DNA from 3 places in the Shewanella baltica genome. Region 1 is predicted to be linked to each of the others. Evidence: predicted binding sites of a transcription regulator. Region 1 holds the regulator's gene; each other region holds the start of a gene.
What was found. Region 1 encodes NrdR, which represses ribonucleotide reductase genes. Its sites were predicted from a motif close to AAACACNANATNTNGTGTTT; they were not measured.
Positions count from the first base shown of each region.

Region 1 (3,247 bases):
CCACCAGCACGTGATTACAACTTTGGCCTAAATAGCTTAATAGTTCAGGTAAGGATACGCGACCTGCAATCGCAGGTAACACGAGGCAACTCACATGGGAGGGCAATTGTGCTTGAAACTCTGCGGGATAAGCCACGGTCGAGACCAAGAGTATCGACGATACGATAGCCAAACAGGCAGCCGATAACGGCAAACGGGCGCGACTATCGAGTATCACTCTTAATGGCTGCAGTAATTGCGCCTCGGTTACGCTGTCTTTTATGCCGCCAAGCTCTCGATATCGTACATTGAGTGAGGGATCGTCAGCCAGTATGGTTTCAATCCCAGTCACCAACGCGCAGGAACGTAAGCGTAAGCGCTGCACGTCGCGGCGAGATTCAGGCCCGGTAATCCATTTAGACACACCGTTAGACAGCGCGGTTTTACCATCGAGACTCGCAGCTAATTTGACTGTAACTCTGGGTAAACCTGATTCCATGCGCTTCATAAAACCTAAATTCAAGGCATAAGCTTCATCGCGGTGTAATCCCACATCCACTTCAATACCGGCGTCGCGCAGCATTTGAATACCGCGACCACCCACTTGCGGATTAGGATCTTCCACCGCCACCACCACACGCTTAACGCCAATATTGATCAGTGCCAAGGCGCAGGGCGGCGTGCGGCCATAATGGCTGCAAGGCTCTAAGGTGACATAGGCCGTTGCGCCGCGGGCGTGTTCGCCAGCCATACGTAGTGCATGCACTTCGGCGTGGGGCTCACCCGCTTTTTGATGATAACCTTCGCCGACGATCTGATTATCTTTAACGATAACGCAGCCCACACTGGGATTGGGTCTCGTGGTGTAAAAGCCTTTGCGCGCCAATTGAATCGCGCGGCTCATCATTTGGGTATCGAGTACGGACCAACTTATGTTCAAGCTCATGTTCAACCCTGTTGTTAAAGGTTTCGGCTTTCACCAGTCTTGTAAATCTGTTTTTAGAACCTGTCTTGCGGAAGCTATTAATCAAAAGCCTCTTTTAAAGCTAGCGCAACCAGAAGCCTGAACGACAGGCCACAAAAATCGAATAACTACTTTTGCAGTTTGGCGATGGCTTCACCAAATTCAGACACGTCTTCAAAGGCGCGGTACACAGAAGCAAAACGTATGTAGGCGACTTTATCTAGGCTCATCAATTGCTCCATCATCAAGTTACCCACCATTTCTGAGGGCACTTCCCGCTCGCCAGTGGCGCGTAGGGTCGATTTGATTTTGCTAAGCGCTTGCTCTATTTCATCCATAGACACGGGGCGTTTTTCAACGGCGCGCAGCATGCCACCTTGGAGTTTTTCTTCATCGAAGGGTTGGCGTGAACCATCACGTTTAATCACCCTAGGCATGACTAACTCGGCGCCTTCGAAGGTGGTAAATCTTTCATGGCATTCGGTGCATTCTCGGCGACGGCGCACTTGATGGCCTTCCGCCACTAATCGAGAATCGATGACTTTAGTATCTGTCGCGCTGCAAAATGGACAATGCATTGAGCCTCCTGCCAGTGAATGCGAGTAAAGCGTTAATGGCTTTACCTGTTAAATCTCAGCTAAACGCAATGGATTTAAGCCTAAGATTTTACCAATAAAAATGGCCGCTTGATGCGGCCATGGGATTTTATCCTATTTATGGGCTGAGGTTAACTACCGGATGTTAAGTACCTCATGTAAGTACCTAGTCAGCAAGCGATCACTCTCAGCCAATCATCTACTTAAGCACATACGCACTTAAACCTAGATGCGTCAGCAAATTAGCCGTAAACAGGGAAACGTGCACACAGTGCCAGTACTTGGCCCTTCACACGCTCAATCACTGCAGGATTGCTTGCATCATCAAGGATGTCACAAATCCAGCCTGTCAGCTCTTTCGATTCCGCTTCTTTAAAGCCGCGGCGCGTAATGGCTGGCGTACCGATACGCACACCTGAGGTCACAAAGGGTGAACGTGGATCGTTTGGCACTGAGTTTTTGTTCACGGTAATGTTAGCGCTACCTAAGGCGGCATCGGCTTCTTTACCGGTTAAGTCACGACCAATCAGATCAACTAGCATCAAGTGGTTGCTGGTTCCGCCAGAGACGATTTTGTAACCGCGCTCAAGGAACACTTCAACCATAGCTTTAGCGTTATTAACTACTTGCTGTTGGTACACTTTAAATTCTGGCTCTAGGGCTTCTTTGAACGCAACCGCTTTACCAGCGATAACGTGCATTAATGGGCCACCTTGTCCGCCTGGGAATACCGCTGAATTCAACTTCTTGTACAAGTCTTCATCGTCAGCAGCAGACAGGATCACACCACCACGAGGACCCGCTAAAGTTTTGTGGGTCGTTGACGTCACAACGTGTGCGTGTGGAACAGGGTTTGGATAAACGCCAGCAGCAATAAGACCAGCAACGTGCGCCATGTCGACAAATAGGTAAGCACCTATTTTATCTGCGATTTCACGCATTTTTGCCCAGTCAACTATACCAGAATAGGCAGAGAAACCGCCGATCATCATCTTAGGTTTATGTTCTACGGCCAGACGTTCCATTTCGTCGTAGTCAATTTTACCTGACTCGTCGATACCGTAAGGAATGATGTTGTACAGTTTGCCAGAGAAGTTAACGGGCGAACCGTGGGTCAAGTGACCACCGTGGGCTAAGTTCATGCCCAGCACGGTATCGCCAGGTTTTAACAATGCCATGTAAACAGCGCTGTTTGCCTGTGAACCAGAATGAGGTTGTACGTTAGCGTAAGTTGCGCCAAACAGTTCTTTAGCACGTTCAATCGCTAAGGTTTCAACTACGTCCACATACTCACAACCACCGTAGTAACGCTTGCCTGGATAGCCTTCAGCGTACTTATTGGTTAACTGTGAACCTTGCGCTTCCATCACGCGTGGACTGGTGTAGTTTTCAGAAGCAATCAGCTCAATATGCTCTTCTTGACGCAGAGTTTCATTCTGAATTGCCTTAAACAGTTCCGGATCATAATCTGCGATATTCATATCTTTTTTCAGCATTGCTTACTCCAGCTGCCAATTCTTATAGGTAGGGTTGCGCGGTATTCTACTCGGAACGCGACCACAATCCCAGTATTTGAAACATGAAATTCCTGTGGATAGTACTTGAACTTGGCTCATTGTCGAGTTGAGTTCGGCGCGCAATCGAGTAGAATTAGCCGCATCATTAGTCACTTAAGATAGAGAAAAATGGCTCAGTTTGTTTACAGCAT
Region 1 covers NZ_UGYM01000002.1:921,724-924,970, reverse strand. Annotated here, with positions in the region: gene ribD (bifunctional diaminohydroxyphosphoribosylaminopyrimidine deaminase/5-amino-6-(5-phosphoribosylamino)uracil reductase RibD) at 1-925, opposite strand, end outside; gene nrdR (transcriptional regulator NrdR) at 1,072-1,521, opposite strand; gene glyA (serine hydroxymethyltransferase) at 1,782-3,035, opposite strand; gene ettA (energy-dependent translational throttle protein EttA) at 3,225-3,247, shown strand, end outside.

Region 2 (3,247 bases), 1.9 Mb from region 1:
TTTCAGCCTTCCACGCATCTGTGGCGGCTTTAAGATAGGCAACAATAGCGACGGCTTTGTCCCTCAATTGTGCATCGTCAAATACATGGGTTTGGGTGCCATAGAGTGCATTCATGGTTTCATGCAGGCCAATGTAACCGAGTGAAATTGACGCCCGGCCATTTTTAAAGATTTGAGAAACATCATCATCAGCGCGCAAACGCACACCACAGGCCCCTTCCATATAGAGGATTGGTGCCACACGGGCTTTAACGCCATTGAGTCGCTCAATGCGAGTATCTAACGCTTTACGGGCTAAGACTAATCTGTCATCTAAAAGATGATAAAATTCCGCTTCATCACCCTTAGCTTCCAAGGCAATCCGCGGCAGATTTAAACTAACGACCCCAAGATTATTACGTCCTTCATGCACGAGCTCGCCATTTTCCTCATAGGTGCCTAAAAAGCTGCGGCAACCCATTGGGGTTTTAAATGAACCTGTGACTTTCTCGACTTGCTCGTAATTGAGAATGTCGGGATACATGCGCATAGTTGCGCATTTGAGTGCCATCTGTTTGACATCGTAATTGCAATCGCCAGCTTTGTGATTAATGCCATCACGAATCGCAAACACTAACTTAGGAAAAACTGCCGTCTTACGATTTTTACCTAATCCCGCCATCCGTACTTTCAGCATAGATTGCTGAATTAAGCGGGATTCCCATGATGTGCCTAACCCAAAGCCAAAGGTAACGAACGGTGTTTGGCCATTGGCGGTATGCAAGGTATTAACCTCATATTCCAAAGACTGAAATGCATCGTGACATTCTTTTTCAGTTTGCGCCGTGGCAAAGGCTTTGGCGTCGGTGATCTGCCAATTCAGGGCGATTTGGTAGTGCTTGTCGTAGCTCTTAGCGACAAATGGCGCTAACACTTCGTCGATGCGATTGATGGTCGTGCCGCCATAAATATGGCTCGCCACTTGGGCAATGATCTGTGCGGTGACGGCTGTCGCCGTTGAAATAGACTTAGGGGTTTCGATTTCGGCATTGCCCATTTTAAAGCCATGGGTCAACATACCAGCCAAATCAATCAGCATGCAGTTAAACATCGGGAAAAAAGGCGAGTAATCTAGGTCGTGGTAGTGGATCTCCCCCGCTTCATGGGCAGCAACCACGTCCTTTGGCAAGATATGACTCTTGGCATAATGTTTGGCGACTATGCCCGCGAGCAAATCCCGCTGAGTTGGGATAACTTTCGAATCTTTATTGGCATTTTCATTGAGTAACGCCGCATTACTTTGCTCGACTAAACCACGGATTTCGAGGTTGAGTTTACTGGTCGCTTCACGGCACACATCTCGGTCGTGACGGTATTCGATATAAACCCGCGCCAAGGACTTATACGGCCCTTCCATCAGTAAATTCTCAACCGCATCCTGTAGATGATGGATATCGACTTCGGTTAAGGTCGCAACGCTTTGACTGATACACGCTGCCACTGTCGCTGCATAGTCGCCATCCTCTATTCCAACTGAGTTTGCAGCGGCATTCACTGCATCCCGTATCCTTGTTTCATCAAAAGGTGTGCGGCAACCATCACGCTTAATTACGACTGGCATTGTTCAGTTCCTCTCCATCTCGCCTAAAAATTAACACTACATCTAGTGATTTTAAAAGCATAAAACACAATATGTAGAGCATTAGGCTACAACGACGGTGAGGCGTCCATGATCCAGATCATAGTTTTTAGGATGAAATAAAAGAACAAACCAGAACTGCAGCTAGGCCCAATTATCTGAAAATTGCGCCTTGACCTGCTGATTAAACCCAGCTAGTTGATGCCTGAAATCAGTGATGATCAAACACCATAACTCAAGATTAACGCTTAGCGAGTGCGAGATAACTACTGAGTTGGCCCGATGCCGACTGATGCGAGCCCATAGACGAAGCGAGTTGCATCATAGATTTAAGCCCCTGCCATTGCTGTTTTTGGGCATCTGTTAGCGGTGGCTCGGAATTCAAATAATCCGTTAATTGGCCAAGGACTTTGGTGGCTTTTTGGGCGAGCACCGGCGACTGAGCATCATCCATATTGGTCAAAACGTTTTTCGCATCGACCAAGGTATTGATCAGGGGGGTGTTCGGTGATTTTTTGGCTAATGATTTGAGCTCATCATCTAAGAAATCTTGCAGCGACTGCTTACTCGGCGTGGTTGTGCTCGGAACTGTAATACCGTTTTTTGATAAACGGTCGAGTTGCACGTCCGATAAAATGCCGTCTTTTTGTAAACGTGACACTAATGCGGGAATATCGGCGACACCAAATTTGCCATCGGCAAAAAAATCCTTCGCCATCGACTGAATTTTCTGTGCACGTTGCGCCCGTGGCGACAGCGCTATCTCATCGGCTTTACCAGTGTCGGGTTTAGCGGCATCCGTCTGAGTTTTCTTGGTCTCAGTGGTCGCATCGGTTTTAGCCGTACTCGTCTTTTGGCTATTGGCACCATAGGCATCGGCGATACTGGTACTGCTGCGATTAAGATTGAAGGCATTTAAAATAGAATTCATCGTCAAAAATTCGGCGTCTAAGACTCAATGACGGTTTTAAAGCAAAAACTAAGCCAATCAAGTATTAATCTGTGCAGAGCCTGAATTTTCGGGTAGCGAACAGCACCAGTTGCTTTATCTCTAGGACTGTAAATCTTCAATAAGGGCAAGACATTGCCGCCTCAACAAATCGAGTGCCTCGGCATCCATCTGCACTTTATTTAGTAAGGTTTGCTTCAAGGCTAGGGCTTCATGCTTAATCGCCTCTCCCTGAGTCGTCAGAGTGATCAATTTTTTCCGCTCATCTTCAATGCAGGCCAAACGCGTGATCAAGCCTTTTACCTCTAACCGCTTAACGATAGGCGTTAGCGTCCCCATATCGAGCTTAGTCGCCGCCGATAGCTGGGTTTGACTACAGCCATTTTGACGCCACAGGGTTTGCATCACAAGATATTGAGGGAAAGTTAACTCGTATGCCTCGAGTAAAGGCCGATAAGCGCGCACTAAGGCATTGCTGGCAGAATATAGCGCGAAGCACACATTATCAGATAAACACAGTGCATCCCTTGGCTCGGGATTCTGTACCTCTGTGTTATATGGCCCTGGGTTTTGTAGCTCTGGGTTTTGACTCTGCTCTGTAGATCCGAGCTCTGGGTGAGATAAACAATTTTGCACGTTTAAGCGCCTGTCATTCAAACATAGCGCTATCTTATCCGATC
Region 2 covers NZ_UGYM01000002.1:2,818,782-2,822,028, forward strand. Annotated here, with positions in the region: gene nrdD (anaerobic ribonucleoside-triphosphate reductase) at 1-1,600, opposite strand, end outside; gene DYH48_RS12895 (hypothetical protein) at 1,860-2,549, opposite strand; gene DYH48_RS12900 (MarR family winged helix-turn-helix transcriptional regulator) at 2,670-3,203, opposite strand.
Region 2: the regulator NrdR is predicted to act here: its motif matches at 1,632-1,651, upstream of nrdD (anaerobic ribonucleoside-triphosphate reductase).

Region 3 (3,247 bases), 1.0 Mb from region 1:
CAGTAATTCATAGCTATCTTTCAGCGTATCGAAATCTGGCACGACTTGCTTCAACTGACCGTCTTTGCTCGATTTCACGCTGATAAGACCACGTGGTGGCTCAATACCATTGGTCGCATTGGAGATTTGCGACGAGGTTTCTGAAGGCATTAATGCCGACAGCGTTGAGTTACGTAGGCCATATTGCTTGATATCGCTACGCAGTGATTCCCAGTCTAAGTGCAATGGTTCAGCACAAATTTTATCTAGGTCACGTTTGTAGGTATCGATTGGCAAAATACCTTGAGAGTAAGTGGTCTCGTGGAATAACGGACACGCACCTTGCTCTTTGGCCAAGTTCATTGAGGCTTTCAGTAAATAGAACTGAATCGCTTCGAAGGTTCTGTGGGTAAGCTCGTTCGCGCTGCCATCGGAATACTTCATGCCATTTTTTGCTAAGTAGTTAGCAAAGTTAATCACGCCTATGCCTAAAGTACGGCGATTCATCGAGGCAATTTGCGCGGCCTTGATGGGGTAATCTTGATAATCCAACAGGTTATCCAGTGCACGTACGGCGAGGTCGGCTAATGGCTCAATATCAGATAATTCTTTGATCGAACCTAAGTTAAGTGCTGACAGCGTACAAAGCGCGATTTCACCTTCTGGATCATCGATGTTGTTCAATGGTTTAGTCGGCAGGGCGATTTCAAGACACAGGTTAGACTGTCTGATCGGTGCGACTTTTGAATCGAACGGGCTGTGAGTGTTGCAGTGATCCACGTTTTGAATGTAGATACGGCCAGTTGAGGCGCGCTCTTGCATCATCAGTGAAAACAGCTCAACTGCCTTTATGGTTTTCTTACGAATGCTGCTGTCTTGCTCATATTGCACATATAAACGTTCGAATTCGTTTTGATCTTCAAAGAAAGCATCATACAAGCCTGGTACGTCAGATGGGCTAAACAGGCTGATGTTTTCGCCTTTGATCAGACGTTGATACATGACTTTGTTCAGCTGCACACCGTAGTCTAAATGACGGATACGGTTGTCTTCGACGCCGCGGTTATTTTTCAATACCAGCAGAGATTCGACTTCTAAGTGCCAAATAGGGTAGAACAGGGTCGCAGCACCGCCACGCACGCCGCCTTGAGAACAAGACTTCACTGCGGTTTGGAAATACTTATAGAAAGGTAAACAACCTGTGTGGAAGGCTTCACCACCACGGATTGGGCTACCTAAAGCACGAATACGACCGGCGTTAATACCGATACCCGCACGTTGGCTAACGTATTTCACGATAGAAGAAGCAGTCGCATTGATTGAATCTAAGCTGTCACCACATTCGATCAGTACGCAAGAGCTGAACTGACGCGTTGGCGTGCGCACACCGGCCATGATTGGCGTTGGTAGCGAAATCTTAAAGGTCGATACCGCGTCATAGAAATCTTTAACGTATTTCAGGCGCGTTTCTTTTGGATAACGGGCAAACAAACAGGCCGCGACCAAAATGTAGAGGAACTGGGCGCTCTCGTAGATTTCGTGCGTCACACGGTTTTGAACTAAATATTTGCCTTCAAGCTGTTTTACCGCAGCGTAAGAGAAGTCCATATCGCGCCAATGGTCGATATAGGTATCCATCACGTCGAGTTCTTCGCGGCTGTAATCCTGCAGAATGTGCATGTCATACTTGCCAAGCTCAACTAACTTAGTCACGTGGGTATACAGTGCTGGCGGCTCGAACTGACCGAAGGCCTTCTTACGCAAATGAAACACCGCTAAACGGGCGGCGAGGAACTGATAGTCCGGTGATTCTGGAGAAATTAAATCCGCCGCCGCTTTGATAATGGTTTCATGGATAGCTTCGGTTGGGATGCCATCGAAAAACTGTAGGTGCGAGCGAAGCTCAACTTCAGAAACAGAAACGTTTTTTAATCCCTTGGCTGCCCAAGTAATTACGCGGTGTATTTTTTCGAGATCGATATTTTCACGATCGCCACAGCGTTTTGTGACTGTCATAGTGCTATTCATTTGGAGATAGGCCTTGGTTCTTATATCTATTTAGGTGAGCAAGTTCACCGTACGTATCCTTGTAAAACAATCAATAACCGTCCCTTAAATACTGCTGACTGGTTGAAAACGAGTCAATTAAGCGGCGAGCTTCTAGTGTGTCTGATTGCTACCTATACACAAGATATGGTGTTTTAAATTATCTGGGATACAAGATAGTGAGGTTTGCCCCTATTTGCAAGTCTGAATTCAGGGGACATCTTGTGGATAAGTTGAGGATAAGCTTTCGCGTTAGTAACGACTAACCTTGAAGCTCAATTTCAGGTTAGCGTGTCGCACTCATGGGGGATTTTTAGGCGATCTTTTCTTTAGATCGCGATCGCGTACAAGTGCCGATCTTTTATCCGCCGACCTTTCGCAGCCTGATTTTATTCGCAGGTAAAAATCAGGCAAACACACTTATGTGCGTCTGCATAGTCACTTTAGCAAAAGGTTTATCTTCGAGTGCAAAAGTGAAGTTTGTTAACCATTTTATGGGCGAGTTTTCAGGCGAATGCGTCGGCTAATGCCTGATGTAACTCAGTTGGGCTGGCAAAGTGCGCGTGAGCTGGCCACTGCGATGGCTTGTCGTTGACACCCAGATAACCCCATAGGGCAACGCCGCCTAACATGCCCGCCGCCCTAGCTGCTAACAAATCCCGCTCGGCATCCCCAAGATACAAAATGTGCTCAGGTGCGCAGTTCAGTTGCTGTGCGCCTAACAACATAGGTGCTGTGTGGGGTTTTGGGTGTTTGGTTGAATCGCCACTGATGATAACGGGCATACGTAAGTGTAAATTCAGTTTTCGCAATAAGGGACGGGTAAAGCGGGCTGGCTTGTTGGTGATCACCCCAAACGGCAGCTGCGTTAACTCGAGCCAGTCGAGTAATGCTGCAATGCCTGTGAATAGCGCACAGTGATCGCCATTAATGCGCTGATAGTGGGCGAGCAGCCCTTGCTGAACTTGAGTACGAAGATCATCCGCTGCATTGGGGATCGCCGCATCGACTAAGGCAAAACTGCCGTGGGATGCGGCGTAGCGCATGGCCGCTAACGGCTGCGCGGCGATGCCGACGTCCTGAAGACTTAAATTAAGGGCCTGCACCAGATCCGGCGCGGTATCGGCTAAGGTGCCGTCGAGATCGAACAGTACGCCTTGGATCTGTGCCAGACTCATATTAATCAACCTTACGCGTTGCGATCATGTAATTGACATCAACT
Region 3 covers NZ_UGYM01000002.1:1,955,210-1,958,456, forward strand. Annotated here, with positions in the region: gene nrdA (class 1a ribonucleoside-diphosphate reductase subunit alpha) at 1-2,007, opposite strand, end outside; gene DYH48_RS08790 (HAD family hydrolase) at 2,532-3,203, opposite strand; gene ubiG (bifunctional 2-polyprenyl-6-hydroxyphenol methylase/3-demethylubiquinol 3-O-methyltransferase UbiG) at 3,205-3,247, opposite strand, start outside.
Region 3: the regulator NrdR is predicted to act here: its motif matches at 2,162-2,181, upstream of nrdA (class 1a ribonucleoside-diphosphate reductase subunit alpha).